DNA from 3 places in the Hyphomicrobium sp. 99 genome. Region 3 is predicted to be linked to each of the others. Evidence: riboswitches for the same ligand, from Rfam matches in the RefSeq annotation. Region 3 holds a riboswitch; each other region holds the start of a gene.
The links. Region 3 has a riboswitch for cobalamin ahead of G359_RS05510 (CbtB domain-containing protein). Riboswitches for the same ligand answer to the same signal wherever they lie in the genome.

Region 1 (9,586 bases), 1.6 Mb from region 3:
CGTCCGGCGATACATGGCGATGGATGTGATCATCCCTTATGTCATATGGATCGGCATATTGGCATTCACGTTCGATCTTGCGCTACGGTGGAGCGCAAGGCGGCTCTCCCCCTGGTCACAACCCGGAAACACAAGATGAGCCAGATCTCCGTCCGTAATCTGGATGTCGTCATCGACGGCCATCCCGTTCTCCGTCAGGTCAATCTCGACGTCGCGAGCGGCGAATTCTGCGTCGTCACCGGGCCGTCGGGAAGCGGAAAGACGACATTTATCCGCCTCCTCCTCAGTCAGATACGACCGACGGCTGGCGAGATCTCGATCGATGGCACTCCGATCGCTCCCTTCCCCGCTCCGGATCGCGGAGTTGTATTTCAGGATTACTCCGTTTTTCCGCACAAGACCGCGTTGCAAAACGTTCTTGTCGGTCCGCAGTTCAAACGCTCGCGATTTCTCGGCCGCATTTTCGGTCAGGAGCGCAAAAAGCTTATCGAACAAGCGATGCAAGCGCTTTCTGATGTCGGCCTCGCACAGGCCGCATCGAAGTATCCGAGCCAGCTCTCCGGCGGCATGCGCCAACGTTTGGCGATTGCTCAAGCCTTGATCTGCCGCCCGAAAGTGTTGCTGCTCGATGAGCCTTTCGGAGCGCTCGATCCTGAAAACCGCGCACAGCTTCATCGCGTTGTTCTCAAACTTTGGCGCGAGAGCCGCACGACGATTGTGATGGTGACCCACGATCTCGCCGAGGCTCAGACGTTGGCGACGCGGCTCGTATCCTTCGGTTTTGCCGCCGGCGGCGGTGGAACGATCGTTTCTGATGGATCTCCCCAAGCCGGCTCGGCCGTGGTCACATCCTTCACACAGAAAAGCGGCAACCCGGCGAATCGGCAGAAAAAACGCAAATACCGCTGACCCATCCCAAACATCCGCGTTAACATTCGCGCGGAGACGACAACAGAACGGAGATAAGCAATGGTCCAGAGACCCGATCCAACCTTTCACGCATCTCCGAAACTCGCCAGCGAAGCCCCGCCTGAGAAGTTCGCCTACACGCTCCTGCTGAGCGGAGACTTCTCGAAGCCGGACGCACTAGCGATCGTCGATGTCGATCCAGCTTCGGCGCAATACGGAAAAATCGTGCACACCGTCACGATGCCGAACAAGGGCGACGAATTTCATCATTTCGGCTGGAACGCGTGCTCGTCGGCCCTTTCACCGCTCTCCGGTCACGCCTTCATCGAGAGACGATACCTCATCATCCCGGGGCTCCGCTCGTCGCGGCTCTATATCATCGATACGAAACCGCATCCGACACAGGCAAAAATTCACAAGATCATCGAGCCGGAAGAGATCTTCCATAAGACGGGTTATTCGCGTCCTCATACGGTCCACTGCGGACCAGATGGCATCTACGTCAGCACGCTGGGCGGCGCAGGTCCCGACGGAACCGACGGCCCACCAGGCATCTTCATTCTTGATTGCGAAACCTTCGACGTGCTCGGCCGATGGGAGATCGATCGCGGCCCGCAGCTTCTGCATTACGATTTCTGGTGGAACCTGCCGCGCGATTACATGGTCAGCAGCGAGTGGGGCTTGCCGCCGCAATTTGAAAACGGAATCGTGCCGGAAGACCTGCTTGCCAATAAATACGGGCATCACATTCACTTCTGGAACTTGCGCGCGCGCCGCAACGTGCAAACCATCGATCTCGGCGCCAACCATCAAATGGCGCTTGAAGTTCGCCCAGCGCATGATCCCGCCCGGGAATATGGCTTCCTCGGCGTCGTCGTCGACACAACGAACCTCGAGGGATCGATCTGGACGTGGTGGCGCGAAGGCTCGGAATTCCGCATTGAGAAGACGGCGACGATTCCGGCCGAACCTGCAGATCCCGAATTGTTGCCTCCCCTCCTCAAAGGCTTCGGTGCTGTCCCTCCGCTGGTGACGGATATCGATCTGTCCCTCGACGATAAATTTCTTTACGTCGCGTGTTGGGGGACGGGCGAGCTTCGCCAATATGACGTGACCGAGCCGCGTAAGCCGAAATTGGTTGGCAGCGTTCACGCGGGCGGCATCGCTCGGCGGACGCCTCGGCCCGACGGAACGCCCTGGGCAGGCGGACCGCAAATGCTCGAGATCAGTCGAGATGGAAAACGCGTGTACGTTACGAACTCGCTCTATTCGACGTGGGATGATCAATTCTATCCCGAAGGTGTTCCCGGCGCCTTGGCAATCGTCAACGTCAATCCAGCGGGCGGCATCGCATTCGACAAAACGTTTCATGTCGAAGTCCCCGAAGGATATCGCACGCACCAAGTTCGGCTCGAAGGCGGCGACTGCTCGACAGACTCGTTCTGCTACTCATCAGCTTGAATATGAGCGACGGTTGGAACATTGGACTTTGGCTCGCGATAATCGTGAGCGGCGTCTATCACGGCGTCAATCCTGGCATGGGTTGGCCGCTGGCAGTCGCTGCCGGATTGATGGAGCGCCGGCAATCGGCGCTCCTCGCCGCGCTCGGGCCCCTGGCCGCCGGCCACTTCCTCGCGATGACTGTCATTCTGTTGCCCTTCGGCATGTTGACGGCTCTCCAATATTGGAGCCATGAGATCCGCCTCGTGGCGGCCCTGATCGTAATCGGTGTGGGAGTTTTTCTTTTCGCCTATCGCCGGCATCCGCGCGTTCTCGCGCGCATTCCACCTAGCCAAATCGGTCTTTGGTCGTTCGCAATCGCCATTGCTCACGGTGCCGGTTTGATGCTGGTGCCGATGTATCTCGGGCTATGCACGACAAAGCCGTCATCGATGCTCGATCATGACGCTGCGATGTCGGTCGTCACGAATAACCTCGGCTTGGCAGTTCTCGTATCCGCCGCGCACGCGCTCGCCATGATAGGAGCGGGGGGCGTGGCCGCCTGGCTCACCTATCGCTATTTTGGCCTGCAAGTTCTGTCCAAAGCCTGGATCAATCTCGACGCGCTTTGGGCGGGAAGTCTCATCGCCGTCGGCGTTGTTGCTGTTGCCGGCTCTCTTTGATGCGTCGCCCTGGCGCCGGATGTCGCCGCAGTTTCGGCTGAGGGCTGTCCAAACCCATTCCTTATGGTTGATGGCCGTTTACCTGCCACACTGAAATCCTGTCATGACTTGCAGGATGTTCGGCTACCTTCCCTCGTTAGGTCTACTGTCAACGGACGACAGTTGAGTTAGGTTGAGGCAGGTCTTGCAGACCGATGTCTTTGCCAGCCCCTATGGGAAACCTGACAATGGCAAACGATGAACAACCAAGGGTTTTTCTCACGCTCCTCGTCTGCACCCTGGGCCGGGTGGAGCCTCTCGAACGCCTGTTGAGCTCACTAACCGCACAAACTCTCAAAAACTTCGAAGTCATCATCGTCGATCAAAATCCCGAGGGCTCTTTGGATCCCACGATCCAGAAATTCCCCGAGCTTCGCATAAAGCACTTGCGCTCGCGCCCAGGACTTTCGCGAGCAAGAAATATCGGTCTATCCGCTAGTTCGGGCCGGTATGTGGGCTTTCCTGACGACGATGTCTGGTACCGGCCGACTGTCGTGGAAGAGGTGTTCGACACCTTTCGCCGGAATCCAAAACTAAGCGCGATCACGGGGCGATTGATCGACCCTGAAGGACACCCTGTAACCGTCTATCTGCCGGGTGAAGCGCAGATAACCCGCGAAAACATTTTCGAGGCCGCCAATTCCAACACAATCTTCATCGAGTGCGCGCTCGCGCAGTCGCTGAGATTCGATGAGGGCCTTGGGTTGGGCGCGGCAAGCGAGTTTCAATCGGGCGAAGAAACCGATTTTCTTCTTCGCGCTCTAGAGCGCGGCGTTGCCGGATGGTATTTTCCGGAACTCACCATCTTCCACGACGCCGTCGATAACGGAACTCCGTTCGCCGAACGCGCCCGACGTGCAACAGCCTACGCGCGAGGTTTCGGCTATGTCATTCGAAGGCATCGCTACCCGCCGTCCTATATTTTAGGAAAAATTGCGCGAACCTCGCTCCGGGGAGCTTTGTGTGTCGCGACAGGAGATCTCGACGGCGCACGACTGAGGCTCGCATGGACCAACGGCGTGCTCTATGGATACAGCAAAGGCAAACCGAAGCTACCCGTCGCTGCTGAGCGGATTCACGGCAAGAAAAAGTAGGTGCGATCTCGAGCCGCCAAACCGCGTAAGATCGACCAGCGCACCGCACCAGCGGTCATCACCGTAGCTGTCGGCGTCTTGATGGCTCGACGGCTGCTGGGGGTTTGGATTATCTGAGCGGGCGTGTTCCGATGACCGCCCGCGCAGAAGCTCTTCGACCTGCTGGACCCAACCCTCTGCGGTTGGCAACTGCCAAGACCTCCGCTAGATCCTTTTGCTCCCAGCGCGAGATGAACTTCGGACGACGTGACCCTGTTCACGCGCAGTTCCATGTATAATCGGGGCACGCCGATCGATGCGGAATATCGAAATAGGATATGTGTCGGGTCAGACCGACGAGCGAACCGAAGCTCATGCGACGACTTCCCTGAACCTTCCCTTTGTTCTCACGCACCAAACACGGATCCTGCTCGCAAACTTCGATGAGCCTCAGCGGATGCTGAGTTGGTCGCTGACGAAGCCCGGCTTTCAAATCGCCCGGCAAGTGGCTTGGATCGAACTCCGCGATGCCGATCTGCCTGCCGATCAAGACGCCGAGGATGTCATCGCCAGCCGTATCGCGAAAGTCGGGCTAACCGAGGCGGTGTCTCTGATCACCTCGCGCGACATCAGTCGGCATCACGTATCGCGGGTCGCCGTCGAAGATACCGTCGCGGCATGCATCAGCACTGTCGGACTCTCAAACGGCGAGCGCGTTGGGCAACGCTTCGCACCGCCCGGCACTCCGCTCGGCACCATCAACACGATGGTTCATGCATCGGTACCGCTTTCGGACGCGGCATTGATCGAGGCGATCACGATAGCCGCTGAAGCGAGAACCGCCGCCATTTTGGATTCTGAAGTACGCCGATCGGGCGTGGCAATCACTGGCACGGGAACGGATTGCATCATCGTTGCGGCGCCGCTCGGCGGCTCGGTGCGGTTCGCTGGTCTACATACTGCCGCCGGCGAAGCGATCGGTGCAGCCGTCTACAATGCAATACGCGACGGCATAGCCGCATGGCTCCAGGATACGGAGACCATGCAGCTAGCCGTCGGCATTGAAAGCTAGCGCTTATGCCATTGCGGGCGTAGCAGCCTCGGGCTTGATCAAGGAAATCGCGACAGCGGCACGATGCAACACAAGCAAACCGGCGAACGAGGCAAGATTGATCAGAAGAACGCGCTCTACGACGGCCATTGAGAAGGCTTCATCCGACGATCCGAGGATGAAACCGGCTCCGTAAAGCGCCGCCTCGTACGCAGCGAAAGCCGCGAGGAATGCACCGGCCAGCGCAACAAGCGACGATCCTGTCGCGACCGAAACAGCGCGCGCTCCCAAGAATGCAGCAATGCTTGCGACGCCGATGGCCGCGCCCCAAGCGAAGGAATCTGCCGTCAGCGGATAATCGAGAAGTCCATAACCGACGATCTGGTTCGAGAGCCAAGCCGCGGCGACCAACGCCAAACCCTCTCCGCTCTTCATTTTTGATCCGGCAAGCGCGCCGATGGCAGCGAGCGGCGCCGCGCAAGCGAAGGCCAAGCTGCCACCAATGCTGAGTGCGGCGATCAAAGCGATCCAAAGCCCGGTCGCGGCGTTGTCATTGGTGAGCGTCTTCAAGGTCATGCGATGTCTCCTAGTTTGTCGGATATTAGCACACAGGCAATGCAAGGCGAGAGGGCGTGTAACGGCCCCCTCGCCCGGAATTTCAGTTCGTGAACCGAAGACCGCCGTAGACGCCGATGCCGGTGCCTTCGAAGCCGTTCGGATTTTCGTAGCGCTTGTCGAAGAGGTTATCGATCCGCCCAAAGAGGCTGACGCCTTCCTTGAGCTTATAGTCGGCAGCCACGTTGACCAGCGTGAACCCAGGCTGCGTAATAGTCGCGTAAGTTGAGCGGTCGATATCGGCCGTCTCGCCGATGTAGACCAGCGAAGCCGTCAACAAGAGCGGATCGTAGGGTATCCATCCTGCCTGGAGGCTCGCCTTATTCCGGGGACGGCGAAGAAGCTGCGTGTGCGTATCTTCGTTGGTTGCTTCCGTATAAGTGTAGTCGGCTCGGACGCGAAGGCTATCCGTGATGTCCGCCGATGCAAAGACCTCAACACCGGATGTCTTCGCCTTGCCGACATTCACGTAGGTCCAATGGCCGGAATCGAAGCCCGAATTGATCAGGTTTGTGATGTCATTGTAGAAGTATATTGCGCCGAATTGAGCCCGGCCTTTGAAAATGGACTGCTCGAAGCCGGCATCCATGCCAAGGCTTTCCTCGGGGGCAAGGTCGGGATTGCCTTGCGACCACGGCGAAACCATGAATCGTTGATAGAGCGTCGGCGCTTTGAACCCAGTGCCGACGCTGCCCTTCAGTTTTGTGCCCGTCGCTTCGATCAAGTAAGCTGGTGCGACGCGCCACGTCGTATGACCGCCAAAGTTTTCGTTGTCGTCATAGCGCACGTTGCTGACGAGGAAGAAGTTCCGGAAGATTTCCGATTGCAGCTCCACGAACCCGGCGCGGTTCCATTCCTCGGCGGACAATGGTCCATTGCCGTCCCAATTGTCGAGGTGTCCGCGCTGATGCTCGGCGCCGGTCACGATCGTATAACCCGGCGCCACGCGAAGAACGCTACGCCAGTCGTATTTCACGCGTTCGCCGTCGTTGGAGCTTCTGCCCCATGTGGTATCGTTGTTGTCCGACTGAAGATTGGCGTAGTTGATGCCGAAGTAGTTGGTCAGGTTGCCGCCGAGCGTCTTCCACACGACTTCGCCGCGAGTATAGAACTGCTCATAATCCGAGCGCGACAGTGACGAATTGGGGTGGCTCGGATAGCCTGAATCATCGCCGGTGAAATGTAGCGTCGCATCCGTATAGCGGCTGACGAAATTCACCGTGACGTCCTTTGTCACGTCAACGCCGATCTTTGTCGAATACGTCCAATTGTCGTAACGGCTGCTGTGGTGTTCTTCGCCCGGCAACAGAAGATCGAACGGCGTCACAGGCGTATCGTCGGCTCGAAAATGCGAAACGCTGAATGAGTAGTTGTAGCGATCCGTCCCGCCGCTGATGCTCGTCGCCTGGTTGAACGTACCGAACGAGCCGCCTTCTACCATTCCGGTGGCTTTAGGCGGTCCCTTGCCCGCTTTCGTGTAGATGGCGATGACGCCGCCCAAAGCGTCCGCGCCGTAAAGGCCGCTCTGCGGGCCGCGCAAGACTTCGACGCGTTCGATGTCCGTCGTCAGCACCTGACCGAAATCGAAGGAACGGTTGGAATTGCTCGGGTCGCTGACGTCGATGCCGTCGATCAAAACCTTCGTGTGATTTGAATTTGTTCCGCGCATGAAGACCGACGTAAGGCCGCCGGGACCACCCGTTTGCACGACGTTGAGACCCGGCACGCTTTTCAGAACATCTGGCAGCGTGCGGCGCTGCTGCGCTTGGATTTCCTTTGATGTGATGACGGTAACCGAGCTTGCGATCTGCTCGACGGGCGAGACGATGCCCGTCGGCGAAACGGCCACATCCGAATTGTCGATATCACGCGCCGTTCCAGTGGCACCTCCGCCTGAAGCCCGAGGCGTCGAACTTTGCTGAGCGGCACTTGGCGCCTTCTTGTTCGGTTTCGGATCTGTGTCCGCAGTCACGGTGACAGCAGGAAGCTCGGTGTTAGGTGATGTCGGCACCTCAGCGTCCGCTTCGAGCGCAGAAAATGATGATAGCGTGCAGAGAAGCGTCGCACGCGTAGTGCGGCGCATGAAGGCGCGTAGCATGATGACCCCCGTCGTAAGACGATGAGGGTGGATCGCCCCACAGGCGCGCCGGCAAAAGGCTCAGTGGGACACACGCGCACGTCTTCGTTCACGCCCCCGAAGGATCGTGTTCAAACTGACGTTCGCGCGCAGAATTTCATCCGCTTAGCGCAACGACCTGCATGACCTGACGTGGCTCCCCACCGGTTGACACATCAGCCGCCGCTACGGGTTTCCGTCCTACCGCGCCCCACGCACGGAAGATGGGCAGCTTGTGCTGGCAGGTCTCCTGACTCACGGCTCAGGCGTCTTCTCCGTCCTTCCCGAGGATCTCGATCTGAGACCGTCAGTGGCTTATTCGGAGCCGACTCGCCGCTTACAGTTGCGGGGGCAGTCTCGGCATTGACGCCAAAGGCGTCGCACCGTGTTCCCATTTTCACCACCTGGGCGACTTCACCCCGATGGAACCATCACGCAGCAATAAACACACATTCGACGATAATGAGTCAATGCAGCAAAGCTGTCACACCGCGCACCCTGATGGCACGAAGAAAATCGACGCCCGCACGTCAACGCGTTCCCACCGACTTGCCCCTGCTTGGCTCGATTTTTACAATTGCTTCTAGAATAAGCGAATAGACCTGATCGTTCGAAGACTAGATTGGGAACGCCGCCGGGAGAGAATAGAAAATGCGGTTAGCAATTCGCACATTGCAGCGGATAGCTATCTTCGGCCTCGGCGTCTTGAGCGTCTGGTTGATCGTAGATGTCTTTGAATTGGTGGACCGCCGGCTACCGTGGATCCTCGCCGTAAGCGCCACTTACATCATCGGCGCGTATCTCATACTCCCTCGCGCGGTTCGCATGGGACTGAAGATTCTTCAGCGCCAGCACGTGCCGAGCTTCACGATCACGGGAGATGGCTTGCCTGGCGATCCCGTGAACTTGGCATTGGCCGGCACCGCCACTCAGCTTCGCTCTGCATTCGCGAGCGCTGGTTGGGTGGAAGCGGATCCGCTGAATATCGCCAGCTCGTGGCGGATGGTCCAAGCATTCGTGCTCAACACCTCATACCCTGCCGCACCATTCAGTACGCTCTATCTTTTTGGACGCGGTCAAGACATCGGCTTTCAAAAGGCAATCGATAACAGTCCGCGCAAGCGCCACCATGTTCGCTTCTGGGCCCAGAGCCTCGCGAATGCCGAGACGGACTGGAGCTCAGCCGCCTTCTGGCTGAACGACGAGCGCCCGGCCGACGACCAACACGTGCTCTGGGTAGGAGCCGGCACCAAGGATACCGGGCTGTCTTTGACGCGCCTGACGTTCCAGATGACACACGCCACCGACTCCGACACCAACGCGGAGCGGAATTACATCGTCGAGGAACTGAGCCAGTGCGGCGTGATCGGAAAAGTGACCAACTATCAGACCGGCGACGAGCTGATCACGAAGCACGTCAACCACTACATCACCGACGGCGACATCGCTGTCGCCGAGATCGAAACAACATCATTGCGATGAAAGCAGATATCGCTACCGCATACTAGCGTATCTGGTTCTGCTCCTGCGTTGTGATGGGCTGATCCGGCCCTTTGGATGCGCCCGGATCGACGTCAGGGGACGCGGAATTATTTAGCTGGTCTTTTTCCTGCTTTGTAATGGACTCACTCGGCCCCTTCTGTGACGAATCTGGCAGAAC
Region 2 (9,586 bases), 2.5 Mb from region 3:
GCTATGCCGCGGCGGTGTGGAAGGATCGTGATACTGCGCCTTCCGGTCCTGAACCTGCCCACGCTCCGGCTGCAACCCGATCAGGAAATTTCCGAACTCCGCAGCTCGAAACGAAAAGGCGCCGTCGGCAGCAAAGCTGTCAGCCTCCGGTTCACCCCACGCCTCCGTAACGCTATCGCGGAAGGCATCGGGAAGCTGAGCAAAGGCCGCGCGATAATCTTCGAGCGACCACCGAACCGCCGGCGCATCGTCACCAAGTTGCCGAACGAGATCCTGCGAGCCCGCCGGACGAGCGGAAATCGCGTAACCTTCGTCAATCAATCGCGCCGCGATTTTGCAGGCGCTTTCGAGCCCATCGAGCCCGACGGCGTGCGCGATTTGATCCGGCCGTCCCGGATAAGTCGATAGCAGCAACGCGACGCGGCGCGTCTGCCGCGGCGACGTTCTCAGTTTCGCCCAGGCGCTCGCAAGGTCCGCGACGTGTTCGACGCCCGTCTCGTACGATGCATGCCGGAAAAGCGACATCCCGAGATCGCGACCGAGATCGTCCTCCTGCTTGAACGACACGACGCCTGCAAAAAGCCGCCCATCGAGTTCGGGTAGAACGACATGCATCGCGAGATCGGATGCGCCGAGCCCGCGCTGCGATTTCTCCCACGCAGCGCTCGATGAATTCGCGAGCGCGACTTGCAGAACCGCACAGTCGCATCGGTCGAGCGGAGAGCCCTCTGCGCCATCGCGAGCGGCAAACGCCGTTGCATTGATGACGACGCTCGGGCGCACCCGGGCGAGTTCGCTTACGAGCCACGCCGCCGCTTCCGGCGCCTTCAGGCTAGGCACGTACAAGGCAGTCGTCGAAAGGCCGCGATGATCGAGAGCATCAATCAGCGCGTCGATGGGTGCAACATCGCCCGCGAGCAAATGCGAGCGATAGAAAACGACAGCCGCTGCTCCACAATTGTCCGTCGAGGTCGCACTTTCGCGATAAATTCCATAAGTCGGTATGACGGACGGCTCAGCAATGCGCGCATCCTGTCCTTCGGCCCGGGATAACAGCCCCTGCAGCGCCGCGCGCGTATTCTCGACGCCGCCCTGATCGAGCAACGCTCCGAGACGCGTGAGATCCTCCGCTTCAATCGTGGAGAGCGCGGCAAGCCGAATGTCGGGACGGCCGTCGCCCGGCACGATGGCCAACGCAATCCCAAGCTCGCGGCAGCGCTTGCCGATCTGCTCGCCGCCATAGCGCCAGTAATCGAGGCCACCGAGCAACCGGATCAGAACGGCCTTCGTGCCTTTGAGCGTCGTATCCGCAAAGAGATCGACCGACATCGGATGGCGCAGCGCATTGAGATTGGCGACGCGGAGGCTCGGCCGTTCACCGGCCGCAACCGAACGGAACGCCGCTGCCGTCATCGCCAAATCGGAATCGGAGAACGAAAGAAAAATGATATCGGCGGGCGCAAGTCCGAGATCCTGAGGCGCGGCGGCCTCATCGAGATCTCGGCTCTCGCGAACGACGATGTGCATTAGGCTGCGCCTGTCAGTGTCCTGGTGATGCTCTCGCGGTCGAGCCCCTTCTGACCGATGACGACGAGCTTTCCAACGCGCGCCTCGCCGTCTCGCCAAGCGCGCTCGTACCGCGTATCGACGCGTTCACCCACACCCTGCAACAAGAGCCGCATCGGCTTGCCATCGATCGCAGCGAAGCCCTTTATGCGTAGCACGTCGTGCGCATTCGCAATCGCCTTCGCGCGCGTCGCAAGATCGGCGGGCGACGCGACAGCTGGCACTTCGACAATGAACGTTTCGAAATCGTCGTGATCGTGATCCGGCTCGTTGTCGTGATGCGACGGACGGGCGGCGAGATCGTTCTCGGCGGCCGCCGAAAGCCCCAGCAGCACGCTCGCGGGCACACGGCCCTCGCGCGTCGCCACGATTTTGATGGCGCGGGGAACGCCGCTTCGGATCTCTTCAATGATCTGGTCCGCCTCTTCGGCCGACATGAGATCAGTCTTGTTCAACACAACGAGATCGGCGCAGAGAAGCTGATCCTCGTAGACCTCCTCCAGCGGATTTTCATGATCGACGGAGGGGTCGGCCTCGCGCTGCGCCGCGACCTTCACCGGATCATCGGCGAACCGGCCGGCCTTGACGGCCGGACCATCGACCACGGTCACGACGCCGTCGACCGTCACGCGATTGCGGATATCCGGCCATTCGAACGCTTTGACCAGCGGCTTCGGCAATGCGAGGCCCGACGTCTCGACGATGATGTGCTCGGGCGGCGGATTAAGCGATAACAAAGCTTCGAGCGTCGGCACGAAATCGTCTGCGACCGTGCAGCAAAGGCAACCGTTCGTCAGCTCGACGATGTTCTCTTCGGGGCAATTCTCGATACCGCACGAACGAAGAATGGCGCCATCGACACCGACATCGCCGAATTCATTGACAATCAATGCCAGACGGCGGCCTTCGGCATTCTCGATCGCGTGCCGCACGAGCGTCGTCTTACCAGCGCCGAGAAAACCCGTGACGATGGTGACAGGCACCTTGCGCGCGCTCATTGAAAGAACTCCGAGGACATGTGGACGCCGGCGCGCGGATACTGCCGGGACGCGAAAGCTTCCATGTGAGCCTCCGCAATGAATTCACGCGCATGTTGGGATGGCGCGCAATGGCGTGCGCGAAGCATTCTGAAGTGCATGTTAACCTTTCTCGCCCCACCGGCGACGGTCTGAATAATTTTCTAAGACGGCAGGTCTCCTGGCTCGCGGGTCTCAGCGTCTGGCGACCTTCCCGGGTATTGCCCAGTGGTCATATCGCCAGCGCTCACCGCTTACAGTTGCGGGGGCAGCTGCGGAGTAAATACCGCATTCCCTTAGAACCCTCTTGCGAGGGACCGTCCTCACCATCGATAAGTGAGCGACTATGCTTCGTCAATCGCCATCGCGTACCCGAAACCGCCCGAAAGCTGCCCATGCCGACGACATCCTTGCCGCAGCTGACATTGGTCCTCGGAGGGGCGCGCTCCGGCAAAAGCCTGTATGCCGAACGGCTTGTGACGAGCCTCCCCGGACCTTGGGCCTACATCGCCACGGCCGAAGCCTTTGACGGGGAGATGACCGAGCGGATCAAAGGGCATCAAAGCCGCCGGAGCAGCGGCTGGGTTCAGCACGAAACGCCTCTCGACATCGCCGACACCCTGGCGAACCGGACATCTGAGCTGCCGTCCCTCGTCGATTGCTTGACCTTGTGGGTTTCGAACTTGATGCACGCGGAACGTTCCATTCCCGATGCCACCGAGGAGTTGATCTCAGCTCTCTCAAAGCGGATCGCGCCTTGCGTCATTGTTTCGAACGAGGTGGGTCTCGGCATCGTGCCGGAGAACGCGCTCGCCCGCGCGTTTCGCGATGAGGCCGGACGCCTCAACCAGAAAATCGCAGCGGTCGCGGACAAAGTTGTTTTTGTCGCTGCTGGCCTGCCGCTGACTTTGAAAGGCTGACGAAAGGTGACCAGCGATCCGACGATCGACGAGGCCGAACGCCATAAGGCCAAGATGGCAAAGCGCAAAGCCGTGCAAGATGCCGAGGTCGCCTCGAAGGCGATCGAGAAAGGCGTCCTCCTCGTCCACACCGGCCCCGGAAAGGGCAAGTCGACGGCCGCGTTCGGATTGGTCTTGCGCGCACTCGGACACGGCTGGCGCGTCGGCGTCGTGCAATTCATCAAGGGCGCGTGGGCAACAGGCGAACGCGACGCACTTCGCATGTTTGGGGACCAGGTCTCCTGGCACACGATGGGCGAAGGCTTCACGTGGGAAACCCAGGATAAAGCGCGCGATATCGCGGCGGCAGAGCGCGCCTGGGCGAAGGCGAAAGAGCTGATGGCCGATCCGTCCATCCGCCTTCTCATCCTCGACGAACTCAACATCGCGCTTCGTTACGACTACCTTCCGCTTGACGACGTCATCGAAACGCTCCGCGCGCGCCGGGCGGATCTCCACGTCGTCGTAACGGGCCGCAACGCCAAACCGGAATTGATCGCGATCGCCGATGGCGTGACCGAAATGGCCGCCGTGAAACATCACTTCGCGGCTGGCATCAAAGCGCAGGAAGGCATCGAGTTCTAATGCCAGCGCGCGCCCTGATGTTTTCAGGCACAGGCTCGGATGTCGGCAAATCGCTGATGGTGGCGGGCCTTTGTCGCCTCCTCGCAAACCGCGGCATCCGCGTCCTACCGTTCAAGCCGCAGAACATGTCGAACAACGCCGCCGTGACAGCCGATGGCGGTGAGATCGGCCGCGCGCAAGCACTTCAGGCACGCGCCGCCCGTGTCGCGCCGTCAGTGCACATGAACCCGGTCCTTCTCAAACCCGAAAGCGAAACGGGCGCCCAGATCGTCGTGCAAGGCAAGATGATCGGCTCTGCGAGAGCCCGCGAGTTCCAAGCGAAAAAACCCGAGCTTCTACCGGCGGTTCTCGAAAGCTTCGGCCGTCTGAAAGCGGATGCCGATATCGTTCTCGTCGAAGGCGCAGGCAGCGCCTCGGAGATCAATCTCCGGAAAAACGACATTGCGAACCTTGGTTTCTCACGCGCGGCGGGAGTGCCGGTGATTCTGATCGGCGACATCGATCGCGGTGGCGTCATCGCCAGTATCGTTGGAACCGAGCGCGTTCTCGATCCGGACGATGCGGCAATGATCCGAGGATTCATTGTCAACAAGATGCGCGGAGACGCCACGCTCTTCGCCGACGGCATGGCGGCGATTGCGAAGATGACGGGATGGGCGCCTCTCGGCCTCGTGCCATTCTTCAACGACGCGCGAAAGCTTCCCGCTGAGGACGCCCTCGCCCTGCGCGATCTCGCGAAAGCATCGAAATCGAACGCGGGCGTAAAGCTCCGCATCGCGGTGCCGGTACTGCCGCGCATTTCGAATTTCGACGACCTCGATCCGTTACGCGGCGAGCCGAGCATCGCCGTGAATATGATCGAACCCGGCCGCCCCATTCCGGCGGATGCGGACCTCATCCTCCTCCCCGGCTCGAAAGCGACAATCGATGATCTAGCGGCACTCCGCGCCGAAGGCTGGGATATCGATATCAAAGCTCACGTACGTCGCGGCGGCCGCGTCCTCGGACTTTGCGGCGGCTATCAGATGCTAGGGAAGCGCATTTCCGATCCTGCCGGCATCGAGGGCCCGCGGCGGACCGTCGAAGGCCTAGGTCTGCTCGACGTCGAGACGGAATTCGGAACCGAGAAAACGCTCGCAGCCGTCACGGGAACGCTCAACGCAAAAGGGGCACCCTTTCAAGGCTATGAAATGCACGTCGGCCGAACCTCGGGGCCAGACACAGCGCGCCCGATCCTGACATTCGCCGATGGCCGGAGAGACGGAGCAACATCACCGGACGGCCGCGTCGCCGGATGCTATGTCCACGGAATTTTCGCCTCCGACGCGGCGCGCGCGGCTATTCTTGGAACCTTCGGCGTCGAAGCATCCAGCAACAGCTACGAAGCCGAAATCGATGATATTCTCGATAGCTTCGCCGAGCATCTCGCCCGGCATGTAGCGATCGACGATCTTCTCAGCCTCGCAAAATGAAGGCGAAGAGCAGCAGCGTCGTAATCATGATGCCCCACGCAATCGTCGCCAACCGAAGCGCCGAGTAAATATCGTCCGCTGTCAGTTCGCGGCGGCCATTGCCCATATAGGCATCCTCGACGCGCACATCGCCATAAACTTTCGGACCGTTGAGCTTGAACCCCAGCGCTCCCGCCATCGCGCTTTCCGCCCAACCGGCATTGGGTGACCGATGTTTCGAAGCATCTCGAGACATCGCCTCGAGCGCGCTGGCCGGCGATGCGCCCGGGATGAAGAGAGCCGCAGCGGCGAACATCAATCCGGTCAGCCGCGACGCCGGCAGATTGACGAGATCGTCGAGCCGCGCCGCCGCCCATCCGAACGCCTCATGCCGCTTCGTCCGATGACCAATCATGCTGTCGGCCGTGTTGATCGCCTTGTAAACGGCGAGACCCGGCAGCCCGAAAAAGGCGAACCAGAACACCGGCGCGACGATGCCGTCGGACGCATTCTCGGCGAGGCTTTCAATCGCGGCGCGCGCGACTCCATGTTCGTCGAGCGTCTGCGGATTGCGCCCGACAATGCGACCGACCGCGAGCCGCGCCCCTGCGAGTCCGTCCTCGTCGAGCGCGCGAGCGACAGCGGCCACATGGTCGTAAAGACTTCGACTTGCAATCAACGTCGAAGCCAGTATCGCGATGAAAATAGCGCCGATCGCACTATGCGCAGCCACACGCTCGACCAACCAGGCGAGAGCGCCGACCGTCAAGACGATGATCGCCAAGGCCAGGACGCCCGACATGCGCCGCGCAGCTTCGCTCTCGCTTTCCCTGTTAAGCCAACGATCGAGCGCGGCAATGAGAGCGCCGATCCAGGACACGGGATGGCCGATGCGCTGATAAATCCAATCCGGATAGCCAACGGCCGCTTCGAGCGCTAGCGCAGCGACGACAACCAGGAGGGTGTGTGTCTCAGTCACAGCAATTGCACGGAATGGGGGCGAGCGAGATGAGCACCGCAGTCGATATCAAGATTGCTCCGGCAAAACGCCGTGAGCTGCCGCGATCTGTTCTGCCCGCTCCGCCGCATCTCGCGCCGTTGCATAACGCAAAGCCTCCCCGAGCATCACAAGCACCGGCCCATCCGGATGCGCCGCATCGAGTGCCGCGGCAATGGCTCCGATGGTCGAGACGAAAACGCGCTCGTCCGGGCGTGTTGCATTGGCGACCGCGATGGCCGGTGTTTTCGGGTCGAGCCCGTGCACCAGCGCAATCTCAGTAAGTTCCGCGAGCGTCCGCTTCGGCATGTAGATAACGGTCGTCGCCGCGCTGTCGGCTACGGCGCTCCAATCGATATCCTTGGGCAGCATCCCGCGACGGTCATGGGCGGTAATGAACTGCAAACGGCGCGCATGATCGCGGTTGGTGAGCGACACCTTGAGATTGGCCGCTGCGCCTTGGGCGGAGGTCACCCCCGGCACGACGCTGATCGCAATGCCCGCCGCCTCACACGCTTCGATCTCCTCCCCGGCGCGCCCGAAGATCAACGGATCGCCCGACTTGAGACGAACGACTTTGAGACCCTCGCGCGCCAGCGATACCATTTGCGCATTGATGTCGGGTTGCTTGCACGACTTGCGATAGCCGCGCTTGCCGACATCGATCAGCCGCGCCCCCGGACGGACGAGATCGAGGATCGGCTTGGCGACAAGATCGTCGAAGAGCACCGCGTCAGCGGATTGCAGCGCGAAAAGCGCCTTGATCGTCAAAAGCTCCGGATCACCCGGCCCGGAGCCGACGAGCGTAACTGAGCCCGGTCGTGTTGGCTTTGCAGGTCGCGCGTCTTTCGCTTCATTCGAAAGCGGCGCGTTACCGGCTGTAAAATACCGTGTCTCGAAAGGCGTCCGCTCCTGCCATCCATGCCGCTCGAGCTCGGGATCAAGATGTTCTTCTTCGGGCCAGCCGAGCAGGAGATAGCCGACGAGCTTCCAATCGGGGGGCGCTCCAAGGGTCTTGGAGACCTGAGCCGGATCGACGATCGACACCCAACCAAGGCCTAGGCCTGCTTCCCGCGCGGCAAGCCAAAGCACCGTCACCATGCACGCGCAGGAATGGTCGAGCGTCTCCGGCATCGTATGCCGTCCGAGCCCATGCCCCTGCAGCACGCCCTGGTCGCAAAAAACCGCGAGATGCACGGGCGCGGCTTTCAAGCCCGCGAGCTTCAACCGATAATAGAGATCGGCCTGGTCGCCGCTATAGCCCTCGCCGGCATGGATCCGCGCCGCTTCGAAATTGCCTACGATCTCGGCCCGCAATTCGGAGGACGGCACGTTGACGATCCGCCACGGCTGACTGTTGCCGACCGACGGCGCCAAATCGGCGAGCCGCAAAAGCCGCTCGACCAACGCATCAGGAACAGCATCCGTCTTGAAACGACGTACATCGCGTCGCCAGCGGACGAGTTGCTCCAGCGTCGCCCGCCCTTCCGCGTTCGGATTGTCATCGTCGGTGTTGCGAAAAGTCATTTGCGAAAATGGTTCGGTCAGAATGGCGGAAGCACTACGATCTATATCATCATTTGGCGCCCGGCGAGCAAGCACCAGTTCTACTCCCGCCGAGGTACGGCCCAGGGGTTAAGAGATCCCGATTTTCCTGAAATCCGGCCTGTTTCTCCGGGCCTTCAGCCCGCGGTCGCCTTCGATTCGCGACACCCCTCACAAAGGGTGGTCACGCTCTCATCCGGTTTCCGGATTGGAAATCCACACTGCGAGCAGAGAGTGTGATGCCCCTGACGGACACCGTGCTCAAGCGCGACCCGCTCGTCAAAAACGAAGCACTCTCCGCGCCAGAGGCTTTCTTCCGGCGGCACCTTTTCCAGATACCGCAGGATGCCGCCGTTGAGCTGGTAGACGTTCGGAAAACCCTCGCGAAGCAGAAAGGCACTCGCCTTCTCGCAGCGGATGCCGCCTGTGCAGAACATTGCGATCCGACGTTTTGGATCGCTGGCGAGCGTGCGCTTCACATAATCCGGAAACTCGTTGAAGGCGCGCGTCTCGGGATTGTGCGCACCCTCGAATGTCCCGACCTGAAATTCGTAATCGTTGCGCGTATCGATCACGAGAACATCGGGCTCTGAGATCAGCGCATTCCACGCATCGGGCTCAACGAACGTACCCGTCGCGACCGCTGGCTGGGCGTCGGGAACGCCGAAGGTGACGATCTCCCGCTTGATCTTTACCTTGAGGCGCTGAAACGGGTGGTCACCGGCTTCCGAGTACTTCACCTCGAGATCGGAAAACCGCGCATCGGATACAATTGTCGCGATGAGCGCATCGATGTCGCCACTCGCTCCCGAAACGGTGGCGTTGATACCCTCGCGGGCAATCAGAATCGTGCCCTTGATCGCATGCGCCAGACACACCTCACGGAGACTCGTCTGAAGCTCCGCGGGATCGTCTATCGGGACGAATTTGTAGAAGGCAGCGACTTTTACCGTCACGCGCGTTTGGCTTTCATGAAGTGACCAGGGATGAACAAATCAGCGGCCGTCGGCCGCACTCAAGTCCACGCTGGTTCCAATACGGCCCCGGCACCTGAAGAGCAAGACGCGGCAATTTGGCTATGCTCTCCGGCGCACGAAAAACGCGGGCGGTCCTTCGAAAGCCGGGAATGCCCGACCTCGACAACGGCTAGCTAGCACCTAACCTGCACCGCATAGGCGCGAGACTGATCTCCGAGCAGAAACGTTCCGCTCGTAATGACAGTCTCGCCGACCACTTGCGGGGCTTCACACTGGTCTTTCAAAGCCGATAACGCTGTTCTGTCTCGGGTCTCTTTGTCGTTCGGGTCGTATCCCGAACTCTGCGCGGCCGGAATGGAGACGACAAAATCATAGTCCGGAGACTGCGCGCGCGTCACGCTGATGGCGTTTGAATTCTGTAGCCCCGGCTTCTCGGTTGCCGCGCACGCCGTCAATGCCATCGAGGCGAAAAGGGCAACGAAAACGGCAG
Region 3 (9,586 bases):
GCAACGCAAACGACCAGCATTTTTTCGATTAGAATTTTGCGTCGCACCGGTTCTGTCCTTCGCCAGGAAATGTCGCGTCTAAAATCGTTGGACTTATTGCGGACGGGTTTTTCGTGTGACCGGGGTTCCCGTCATGACCGAACGGCAATCGGGACTGAGCTTGCTGAGATACCGGTGGAGACACGCAACGATACGGTCTTCATCAGGAATTTGTGCCGAGCAGAATCGGAAGACGTCGGGTGTGCATGCGTCTTGCTCTTCTTGCGTGCCGCTGTGAGCGTAGCCTTCAGTCGAAATCCCACAGACGAGCACAGCGCCAATTAGCGCTAACGATGCCCTGAGCGCTCCCGAATTCGTCACTTTTCCAAGCCCTCACTGATGAAAGGGGAAGTGGCTTCGGCATATGCCCAGAACCCGTGTTGAGACTAAGGCAGCAGGCCCGGAGAACGGCGCTCGCCGGGCATTTTACCAAGTCTCAGAAAGCGTCGGCGTACTTAAGGGGCGGTTCCGGATGCCGGAGCGCTGGGCGAAGGCGTGGCGGCCGGCGGTTCCTCGGACGTCGAAGGTGTGGTCGCGGCCGGAGGTTCGGTGCTCGATGTCGTGCTCGGCGCCGACGACGGCGCAGCAGCACTTTCCTGGGTCGCTGCTGAGCGAACTTCACAAAGCGTCGACGAGTCGAGCGATGTCTTGTTCATGAAGGCCCAGTTCGCGAACGCGACGTAGCAAACCGCCACGGCTTCTCTGTTCTGCAGCGTAACGATGACGTTGTCGGTCTTCACCTTTTCGGTGACGCGCTTCGCAACATCGAGCGGTATCAGCGTTACGGATTTGACTTCGAAGCCCTTGGCGACGAGCGAAGTAAACGACGACTGCATCCGCTCGTCCGCCGAAGCTGTGACGGGAAGCAAACCCATGATGGCGGCAAATACGAGTCCGGGGCCAATGCTGCGCATAAGATCCTCACTGCTCCTGGGGACGTTCGCTATTCCGTAAAAACGTCACTACTACGGCGCGGCGCACCCCTCAATACGCCAACTCATGGCGCACGTTTAGACTTGGGGACAAGAATCGCTGTCCAAGCGGCAGCTAATCGCCAGCGCTAATTGGTGGATTCGTGAGGATAAAAAATCGCCACTGGCGCGGCATAGTCGGGCGGAGCGAGGCTAGATGGGATTTCTTCGCCGCTCTTGAGGAAATCAGGCAAAAAATGCGTATGGGCGCCGGTCGGTGATTGTTCTCCCGGCGAGGGAATCTTGGCGAAGACCTCAATGCGTGCCGCCGCACTCTCGACCACGCGGTTCGGACTGGCAGATATGATCTGCATGCCAATCGTGGCCATCACTTCGGACCAGTGACGGCCACTTTGACCCGCCAACGAAGATGCAAAAACGTCATCGCCGGTGCGGACGCAGAACCGCGAGTTCTTGCGGCCGATGCCATAATCAAAAAGCTGCTGCCCCTGATGATCGGCATCGATCGCATCTCTGTCCGGGCCGAGCGATTGAAGGACCGACGACGAAGCGATCGTCGCGCGGGCCTTCGGGAGACCGAGGACGATCGGGCCGCCTTCGCTAAAAGAAAAGGCCCGAACTTTGTCGCTCAGGCGCAGACGGAATGCGGCATCTGGCGCGCGTGCGATGATCGGATCCGATCCAGCTTCGACACTGATCGTGCGTGCGGCGGTACAAGGGAATTCCGCGACCGCACCCGGCGCGCCGGTCACCCACGTCCCACGTCGCGCTTCGATGGTCTCAGCCGCCCAGTCGACGAGTTCCTCGCGCGTCCAAGGCAGAAGCCGCACGCGAACGGATAGTTTGGAAAGCCGCGCAGGCAGATTCGACCAGACGGCGTCGCGCTGGCTTTCGCTCATGGCAACCCAGTCGCCGATCTCGCCGCCAGTACGGCCGCATCCGAGGCAATAGCCCGTTGCATCGTCGAGCTTGCAAATGCCAATGCAGGGCGAGTGGCGCATCAGGGCGAAACGTCTTTCAAACGGATGATGAGAGGAAAATCATATTGAAATGGAGGCGGCACCCTTGGCGCGCCTCCACTTTGCGTTCTGAACATGAACACGGTCGTTAGCGCGCCAGTCTTTCGCGATCGCCGGCAATGAGCCAGCCGAACAGCAACCCGATCGCCGCCCAGAGAATGAACTGGGTACCCAATGAGGCGATGCGGAAGTTCCAAAGCAGATCCGCAGGAAACTTCTCAGGCACTTCGTTGATCACCGGCAGAGCGTAGGCAGCGATGACGACCAGCACGAGATAGACCGCAGCTCCGACGATCGATGCAGTCCAGCCGCCCAACGTATCGAAGGCTTGCCTTCCGAAGCTGATGGCGATGGCCAGCGCAAAGAGCGAGAAGACAATCATCCCGAAATAGAGTTCGGTCCGATAGCTAATCGTCTCGCCTTGTCCCACAGCCGGCGGATTTGCCGGATACTTGAGGTAAGGCACGAGATACAACACCAAAAAGCCGACTGCGGCGATCACGAGCGCCGTGCTACGCGGTGGTAGATGGAGTAGACGGCCGCTGATGAATGCGTAGGCGAGTGCAAAAAGACCGCCAAGGGCCGTCCCATATAACGCGACGCCGGTTAGAAGGCCGACGCTCGCCTGCACATCACGGCTGACGAGCTCAGGTTCCTCGGCTTCGCCTGGGGCAGGCGTATGAGCCGCTTCCTCGAACGCAATTGCGCGGTCGACCTGCGGTTCGCCGATGATCTTCGCAAACCCAAATGCCAATAGACTAGCGATGAGCCCAGCAATCATGCCGCGCATCAGCAGAGCTCCCATGTCGAGGTCTCCGCAACGTTAATGGCAGGGGAAGCCGAGCAGATGGCGCCCGTCGTGCACGAACTCGTGCACATACATGCTATTGAAGAGTGAGGTAGCGCCTTCTTCGACGCCCACGAAGTACATGGCGAGAATGAACAGCAACCCGGCGAAAACCGCCCAGGGCAAAATCTCTTTGAGAGGGATGGGCGCGCCAATCGAGCTGCCCGAAATGATTGCAGATTGTGACATAGGCAAGTGCCTCCTTGGGATTTACGCGTCCCGTTTCAAGCTGTGGCGCTAATCATAGGAGGGTCTGACTTTCGATGGACGGTATGGACGTCCCCGATTACAGTGGCGCGACCGTTCCGGAATCTCACCGGCTTCCTGCCTATGACGATGCGCCCACCACCATAAGCCCGGCCGTAATTTTGTCAACGTAAGCAACCGGCCTGCATGAAGTCGCGCCTCACATTCATCGCCAACGCCTCGACCGCTGCCGTCAGGGCCGCCGCCTTTCCGCTAGACGAGGGGATCGACGACTTCGGCAAAAGAGATGCCGCAGCTCTCGCCAAGGAGCTGAGCCGCTCTGGCGTCGCCCTGACGAGCCCTGCCGCGCGGGCAAGGGAAACGGCCTCGGCACTCGGGTTCGATGCGACAATCGAGGATGACCTGCGAGACCTCGATCTTGGTCGCTGGGCGGGACACAAGCTTTCCGAGATCGCCGAGACCGAGCCGGAGGCTTTCCAAAGCTGGCTGTCCGATCCGGGCTCTATCCCACACGGCGGAGAGAGCGTTGAGGCACTTGTCGCGCGCATGGGAACTTGGCTGAACGCCGTATTGCGACGCCAGGAAAATATTATCGCAATTACGCATCCAGCCATCATGCGTGCCGCGATCATCGCGGCCCTCAACGCAGGTCCGGCATCGTTTTGGCATATTGATATAGCGCCGTTGAGCATTCTCGAACTAAGTTCCAACGGGCAACGTTGGACGCTTCGCGCACTCAAGAACTGAAGTGCCGCGAGAATTATTTCTCAAAACGGCGGACATTCGTAATCGGCAGTCCAACACTTTCAAACACGCTGACGGACAGTTCGTTCGCAAAATTCGTCCCGGAAAGGGGCCCGCGATAACATCCCAGATACTCTAGAATATCATACCCGATTGTCGGGAAAAACTGGCACGTGCACTAATTAGACGTGAGCTGACGGAATGCTCGGCACCTATTCCACTCCCATTCCGTGTCGACGCTCGAACTGAGCCCCCCAGTTAAGCGAGGACAATATGGTCGGTATAAAAAACAGCCACGCTGGTGCGGCGCTGATGACGCTGTTCGCATGTGCTTCATTAACTCCCGCATCCGCTCAGGAAATCGAACACCATAAGAAAGAAGCTCCGAAAGTCGAAGCACCCGCTCCAACTGTGACTCAGGAGATGCTGACGAACGCTGCGAGCGACGCCAAGCAGTTCCTGCACACGAACGCCAACTACGAGCAGACGCGCTTCTTTCCCGGCAAGCAGATCAATACCTCGAGCGTCTCGAAGCTTCGCCCCGCGTGGATCTTCCAGTTGGATGTGAAAGAGTCGCTCGCGACGACACCGATCATCGTCGGCGATGTCATGTACGTCACGACATCGTTCGATCATGTCTATGCGCTCAACGCCAAGACCGGCGAGCAGTACTGGCACTACAAGCACAAGATGGGACCGATCACGACCTACTGCTGCGGACCGAACAATCGCGGCGTCGCGGTGCTCGGTGACAAAGTTTATTTCGCAACGCTTGACGCCAAGCTCGTCGCTCTCAACGCGAAAACGGGTAGCGTCGTCTGGGAGACGCAGCTCGCGGATCCCGAATTGGGCTACAGCGAAACGATGGCACCGACGGCTGTCAACGGCAAGATTTTGATCGGCACCAACGGCGGCGAATACGGCATCCGCGGCTTCGTTCGCGCATACGATGCCAATACCGGCAAGCAGGTCTGGAATTTCGATACGATCCCGGAAAATTCGGTGGGCGTCTGGGCCACGAAGGACGCGACCGGCAAGGATTTGCTTCGCAATATCGAGGCCGAAAAGGCGCAGCTCGCAAAAACGGGTGACCCATATAAAACGCTCGGCGGCGGCGTATGGCAGAACCCCGCAGTCGATCTCAAGCTGAACCGTGTGTACTTCGTCGTCGGCAACCCATCGCCCGACCTAGACGGTTCGCTGCGCCCGGGCGACAACCTCTACACGGACTCGCTCGTCGCCGTCGATCTCGAGACTGGCAAGTACGTTTGCCATTTCCAGTTCATTCCGCACGACGTATGGGATCTCGACGCCGTTAGTCCGCCGGTTCTCATCGACGTCAAGGATAAGGACGGCAAGACTGTTCCGGGCGTGCTCCACGCCGGAAAGACGGGGCACGTCTACGTCAACAAACGCGATGACTGCAGCATGATCCGCTTCTCGGAGCCGATGGTCGCTCAAGACAATATGTGGACCCTACCGACGCCGGAAGGCGCGCGCATGCTCCCCGGAGCCAACGGTGGCGTGGAATGGTCGCCAATCGCGGTCAATCAGAAGCTGAACCTCGCCTACGCCGTCAATCTTCATCAGCCCATGACGTATCAGGTGCAGAGTAGCCCCTATCCCGATGGCAAGCTGTGGCTCGGCGGCGCTTTCAAAGTCATCCCGACCGAAGAGTCATTCGGCAATGTCTCGGCGGTGAACTACAACACCGGCAAGCTCAAGTGGAAGGTGGAGACGCCGCAGCCCATGATGGGCGGCGCGCTCGCGACCGCTGGCGATCTGGTCTTCACCGGCGAAGCAAACGGCTGGTTCCGCGCCTACAACGCCGAGAGCGGAAAGATCTTGTGGTCCTTCCAGTGCGGCGCCGGCGTCAACGCGCCGCCTGCCGCCTACACGCTCGACGGCAAGGAATACATTGTTGTCGGAGCAGGCGGAAACACGCAGATCGATTTCAAGCGAGGCAACAATATCATTGCCTTCACGCTTAACTAATCGAACGAGAAGCGCCCGGAAGGAGTGCCGAACGCTCCTTCCGGATTCGTTGAAGAGATCGTGACCAATTCTGTCACTCGGAGTTCGCTCGATGAAAGTGAAGCATTCTTTGCCGATCGCAATTGCGACCCTGGCCGTGGCGTTTCCGTTGACCTCGAGGATTGCGTCGGCCGCCAGCGTCGAGGAAAACGCGCAACTTTGTGCGAGCTGCCACGGCGAAAGCGGCATTCCGCAAGAGAAGACGACGCCGATCATCTGGGGGCAGAATGAAGGCTACCTCTACCTGCAACTTCGCGACTTCAAGAGCGGTGCGCGGAAGAACGATATAATGTCCGGGGTGGTCGCCGGTCTCGAGAAGGCTGATTTCAAGGCACTGGCCGCGCACTTCGCTGCGCTGAAGTGGCCCAATATCCAACAGCCTTCACCTCCGAAGGATGTCAGCAAAGCGGCACTGACGGTTATCGGCTCGATCGGGTGCACCTCGTGCCATCTCGATCAATATCAAGGTGACGGGACGACAGCGCGGCTTGCCGGGCAACAGGCGGAATACTTGCTGAAAACCATGACGGCATTTCGCGACGGGTCGCGGGCCAACAACCCCGGAATGTCGGATCTCATGAAAGCAGCGCAACCCGCCGATCTCGGCCCCGTCGCACAGTATCTTGCGAGCCTTCAGGTCATTGGCGGCAAGGGCAACCAATAGCCTTATCTGATCGTCAGTTTCTTGCGCAAAGCGTCATTGGTGGCAAGATCGGCTGCCGACTTGCCGGCTTTGTCGTGCAAAGTTTTGTCGGCCCCCCTGGCCAGCAATACATCGACAGCTTTGTCGTGTCCGAGCGATGCGGCAATCATCAAAGCCGTCCGTCCGAGATTATCCTGATCGTTGATGTGTGCGCCATGATCGATGAGAAGCGCGAGCACGTCCGCCACATCATTTGAGCCGGCACCATCTTCGTGTCCTGCGGCCCACATGAGCGCGGTAAGATCATTACCGTAGCGAGCGTTGACGTCGACGGCATGATCGAGAAGCAAACGCACGACATTCGGAAAGCCACGGGCAACCGCGTAGCAGATCGGCGCCTTGCCAGTCGCGTCGGCCTTTTTCGGATCCCCGCCTTTGTCGAGGAGCAGGCGAACGACCTGTTCGTTGCCGGCAAACGACGCTGTTGCGATGGGGGTAAGACCGGTTCGGCCGGGAATGTTCACGTCCGCGCCGTGGGCGATAAGAAATCGGACTGCAGAAGGATTGTCCTCCTCCGACGCCGCAAAAAGCGCGGTTCCACCATCGAGATCACGCGCGTTGATGTCCGCGCCACGCTCAAGGAAAAGCTCGACGATATCGGTGTGGCCTGTCTTTGCGGCGTGAGCGAGGGGCATCGCACCAAGCCGATCGCGTGACGAAAGCGATGCGCCATCGTCCAGCAGTCTGCGCGCGAGTTCGATACAACCCTTATCGGCCGCAGCAACGAGCGCTGCGTTCATCTCGAGGGGGCCTGCCGCTTGCTTGATCTGAATGTACCGCTGCTCTTGTTCTTGACAGACGCGCACGTTTGCGAACGCGGCGCCTGCAAAGGTCAAGCAGCAAAAAGAGGCAACGAGGAGGGAGTATACCGAAGTGCGGAGACCATGGGGCACGGGAGGCTCCTTTGCCGGAGCCAAATGTTTAGCCCCGGAACCTTTTCGATTTCCATACTTCGTAACGGATCCGCGCGAGCTTGTAAGCGTCCGGTATGGACAAGGCCCACACGAACAGGCCACCGGCGGTGCGGCCGACAAGCGACTGCTCGGGCGTTGAGAAGTGCCAGGTGAAGAGCGCCATCAGTAACGTGAAGAAAGCAAATCTTAAGCCTCTTTCCAGGAAGCCGGCCGCGATATGCCCGCCGCCAGGAAAAACCACGGCGATGGCCAGAACCAGATAAGGGTTCAAGGGTGGACGTTCAACGATGGTGCTCATGCGGCTTGAACTTCTCGCGCTTTATCGATTGCGGCACTCAAATCATCGAAATCCTTGAGGCGCGCCGCGAGCGCCTCCGGAGCAACGGCAGAGTCATCAAAACGAGATTGCCGTAAAATTAAATGTTGACCTCTGTCGCCTTCGCCCGCCTGCCAAATGAGGCGAAGACCCTTGCCTGTTACGGCAACTTCTTTCATGCGCTGCTCGGCAAAGATCCGTCGAAGAACGGGCGAGAGGCTATTGAGTAGATCCTGTGAAGCCCGTCCGCCGCCTTTTACGAGGATCTCCTGCGGGAGGCCCGAAGGCGGTTCGAGTATCCGCGCGTGATCGTGTGTCAGCGAGTAGAACTCGTTACCGGTCGGTCGGGCGAGCATCGAAAATTCCGGAAGCCCTGGGCGACGCTCAATCCGCGTCAACTTCATCCAGAGCTGAGGAAGCCTGCGAATGGTCATCGTATCTGGAAGGAGTTCGACGCGGATAAAGCATCCGCTGTGAAAACCTTCAAGGCTCGGAAACCCGTCTCCGCCATGAGTGATCACGGCATCGGAAAGAAGGTTTGCGCAACCGTCGAGCAGGGGGCGCCGCGCGGCTATGACCTTCGCGTGTTCGCGCATTGCGACGAACACAGTAGTCACCACTCCGATGATGGCGAACGTCAGGGATAAGTACATCGTGTTCCCGCCGAAGGATAAAGAATGGCCGACGACAATCGCCGGCCATTCTTCGTGAGGTTTAGTAGCCTACCGGCCGCGGCCATTGCATCGTGAACTGATCGCCACGCCGCACGTATTTGTAGCGGTGGAAATGGAACCAGAGCGAAGCGACGACGAAGAAGATCATCATCGCGACGAGCTGCGTACCGTAACCAAGGAACACCGCAAAATACGTCGTCGAGCAGATCGTCAAGAGAACGAGTGCAGGCAACGGGTGGAAGGGATGAATGTAGCCGCGCTTGATCACGTCGAGCGGCCACTTCTTGCGGAACATGATGACCTGGAGCGACATGTACGTGTAGCCAAGAAGTCCCGACAGGATCGAGAACGTGATAACCTGATCGAGCGGCGCGAAATACGCAAAAACGAGCGCCACGGGAACAAGAAACACGATTGACCGGAACGGGGTTCTATTCTTGGGATGCACCGCGCCGAACCATGTAGGCAGGTAGCGGTCACGACCCATCGAGAACCATGCCCGCGATGCGTCGTTGATGCAGCCGTTCGCCGAAGCCAGCGTCGAGAACATCGTTCCAACGAACAACAACACCATGAGCGGCATCGAGTTCGTCAGGCGTGCGGCATCAAACAGCGGCGTTGTTGCCTGGCCGAGATATTCCCAGGGCATCAATCCGGTGCAGAGATACCACGTCATCGTTGCGGCGATGAGCAGGGTCATAATGCCTGTCATCGTGCCGAGCGGTAGCGACCGCGCGGGCGAACGCACCTCTTCTGCCGCCTGACACGTCCCCTCGATGCCGAGATAGTACCAAAGGCCGAAGTGCAGCGAGGCGATCACTCCGAGCCACCCGTAAGGCAGACCGTTGAGAAGCTCACGATGGTTGAGGAGTTCGTTCGACCACGGTTTGACGGCGGCGAACAGCACGACGACCGCGATGAACGCGATGGCCGTAAGCACGAGGTTGACCGTCAGCGTCGCATAGACGCCCCGGTAATTTAGCCACGCGAGAAACATGATCGACAAGACAATGAATGGCTTGTCATGCGCCTCCGCGAAGCCTGCCATCTGGCCGACTGTTTGAACGAGATAGCCGAGCGTGATGGCATTTGCCGCTTCGAGCATTGTGTACGCGAAGACAAGATAGAGACCGACGTTGAACGCCATAAGCGGTCCG

Region 1: it holds a riboswitch for cobalamin, as region 3 does, so the genes downstream of both, G359_RS13330 (TonB-dependent receptor plug domain-containing protein) here and G359_RS05510 (CbtB domain-containing protein) in region 3, are expected to answer to the same signal.
Region 2: it holds a riboswitch for cobalamin, as region 3 does, so the genes downstream of both, cobW (cobalamin biosynthesis protein CobW) here and G359_RS05510 (CbtB domain-containing protein) in region 3, are expected to answer to the same signal.

Annotation. Positions count from the first base shown of each region.
Region 1 covers NZ_KQ031382.1:2,748,168-2,757,753, forward strand. Annotated here, with positions in the region: gene G359_RS13295 (ABC transporter permease) at 1-139, shown strand, start outside; gene G359_RS13300 (ABC transporter ATP-binding protein) at 136-909, shown strand; gene G359_RS13305 (selenium-binding protein SBP56-related protein) at 970-2,370, shown strand; gene G359_RS13310 (hypothetical protein) at 2,373-3,032, shown strand; gene G359_RS13315 (glycosyltransferase family 2 protein) at 3,260-4,165, shown strand; gene G359_RS13320 (adenosylcobinamide amidohydrolase) at 4,461-5,216, shown strand; gene G359_RS13325 (hypothetical protein) at 5,220-5,771, opposite strand; gene G359_RS13330 (TonB-dependent receptor plug domain-containing protein) at 5,854-7,908, opposite strand; cobalamin riboswitch at 8,149-8,374, opposite strand; gene G359_RS13335 (LssY C-terminal domain-containing protein) at 8,578-9,408, shown strand; gene G359_RS13340 (hypothetical protein) at 9,431-9,586, opposite strand, start outside.
Region 2 covers NZ_KQ031382.1:3,581,235-3,590,820, forward strand. Annotated here, with positions in the region: gene cobN (cobaltochelatase subunit CobN) at 1-1,527, opposite strand, end outside; gene cobW (cobalamin biosynthesis protein CobW) at 1,527-2,564, opposite strand; cobalamin riboswitch at 2,736-2,919, opposite strand; gene cobU (bifunctional adenosylcobinamide kinase/adenosylcobinamide-phosphate guanylyltransferase) at 2,978-3,502, shown strand; gene cobO (cob(I)yrinic acid a,c-diamide adenosyltransferase) at 3,509-4,126, shown strand; gene G359_RS17290 (cobyric acid synthase) at 4,126-5,598, shown strand; gene cbiB (adenosylcobinamide-phosphate synthase CbiB) at 5,582-6,556, opposite strand; gene cobA (uroporphyrinogen-III C-methyltransferase) at 6,605-8,101, opposite strand; gene G359_RS17305 (oxygen-dependent tRNA uridine(34) hydroxylase TrhO) at 8,257-9,075, opposite strand; gene G359_RS17310 (hypothetical protein) at 9,270-9,586, opposite strand, start outside.
Region 3 covers NZ_KQ031382.1:1,099,153-1,108,738, forward strand. Annotated here, with positions in the region: gene G359_RS05490 (hypothetical protein) at 1-47, opposite strand, end outside; gene G359_RS05495 (hypothetical protein) at 495-953, opposite strand; gene G359_RS05500 (DUF1289 domain-containing protein) at 1,100-1,972, opposite strand; gene G359_RS05505 (CbtA family protein) at 2,079-2,795, opposite strand; gene G359_RS05510 (CbtB domain-containing protein) at 2,814-3,026, opposite strand; cobalamin riboswitch at 3,069-3,202, opposite strand; gene G359_RS05515 (histidine phosphatase family protein) at 3,231-3,791, shown strand; gene G359_RS05520 (pyrroloquinoline quinone-dependent dehydrogenase) at 4,062-5,783, shown strand; gene G359_RS05525 (c-type cytochrome) at 5,875-6,486, shown strand; gene G359_RS05530 (ankyrin repeat domain-containing protein) at 6,489-7,331, opposite strand; gene G359_RS05535 (hypothetical protein) at 7,447-7,737, opposite strand; gene G359_RS05540 (hypothetical protein) at 7,734-8,408, opposite strand; gene G359_RS05545 (APC family permease) at 8,470-9,586, opposite strand, start outside.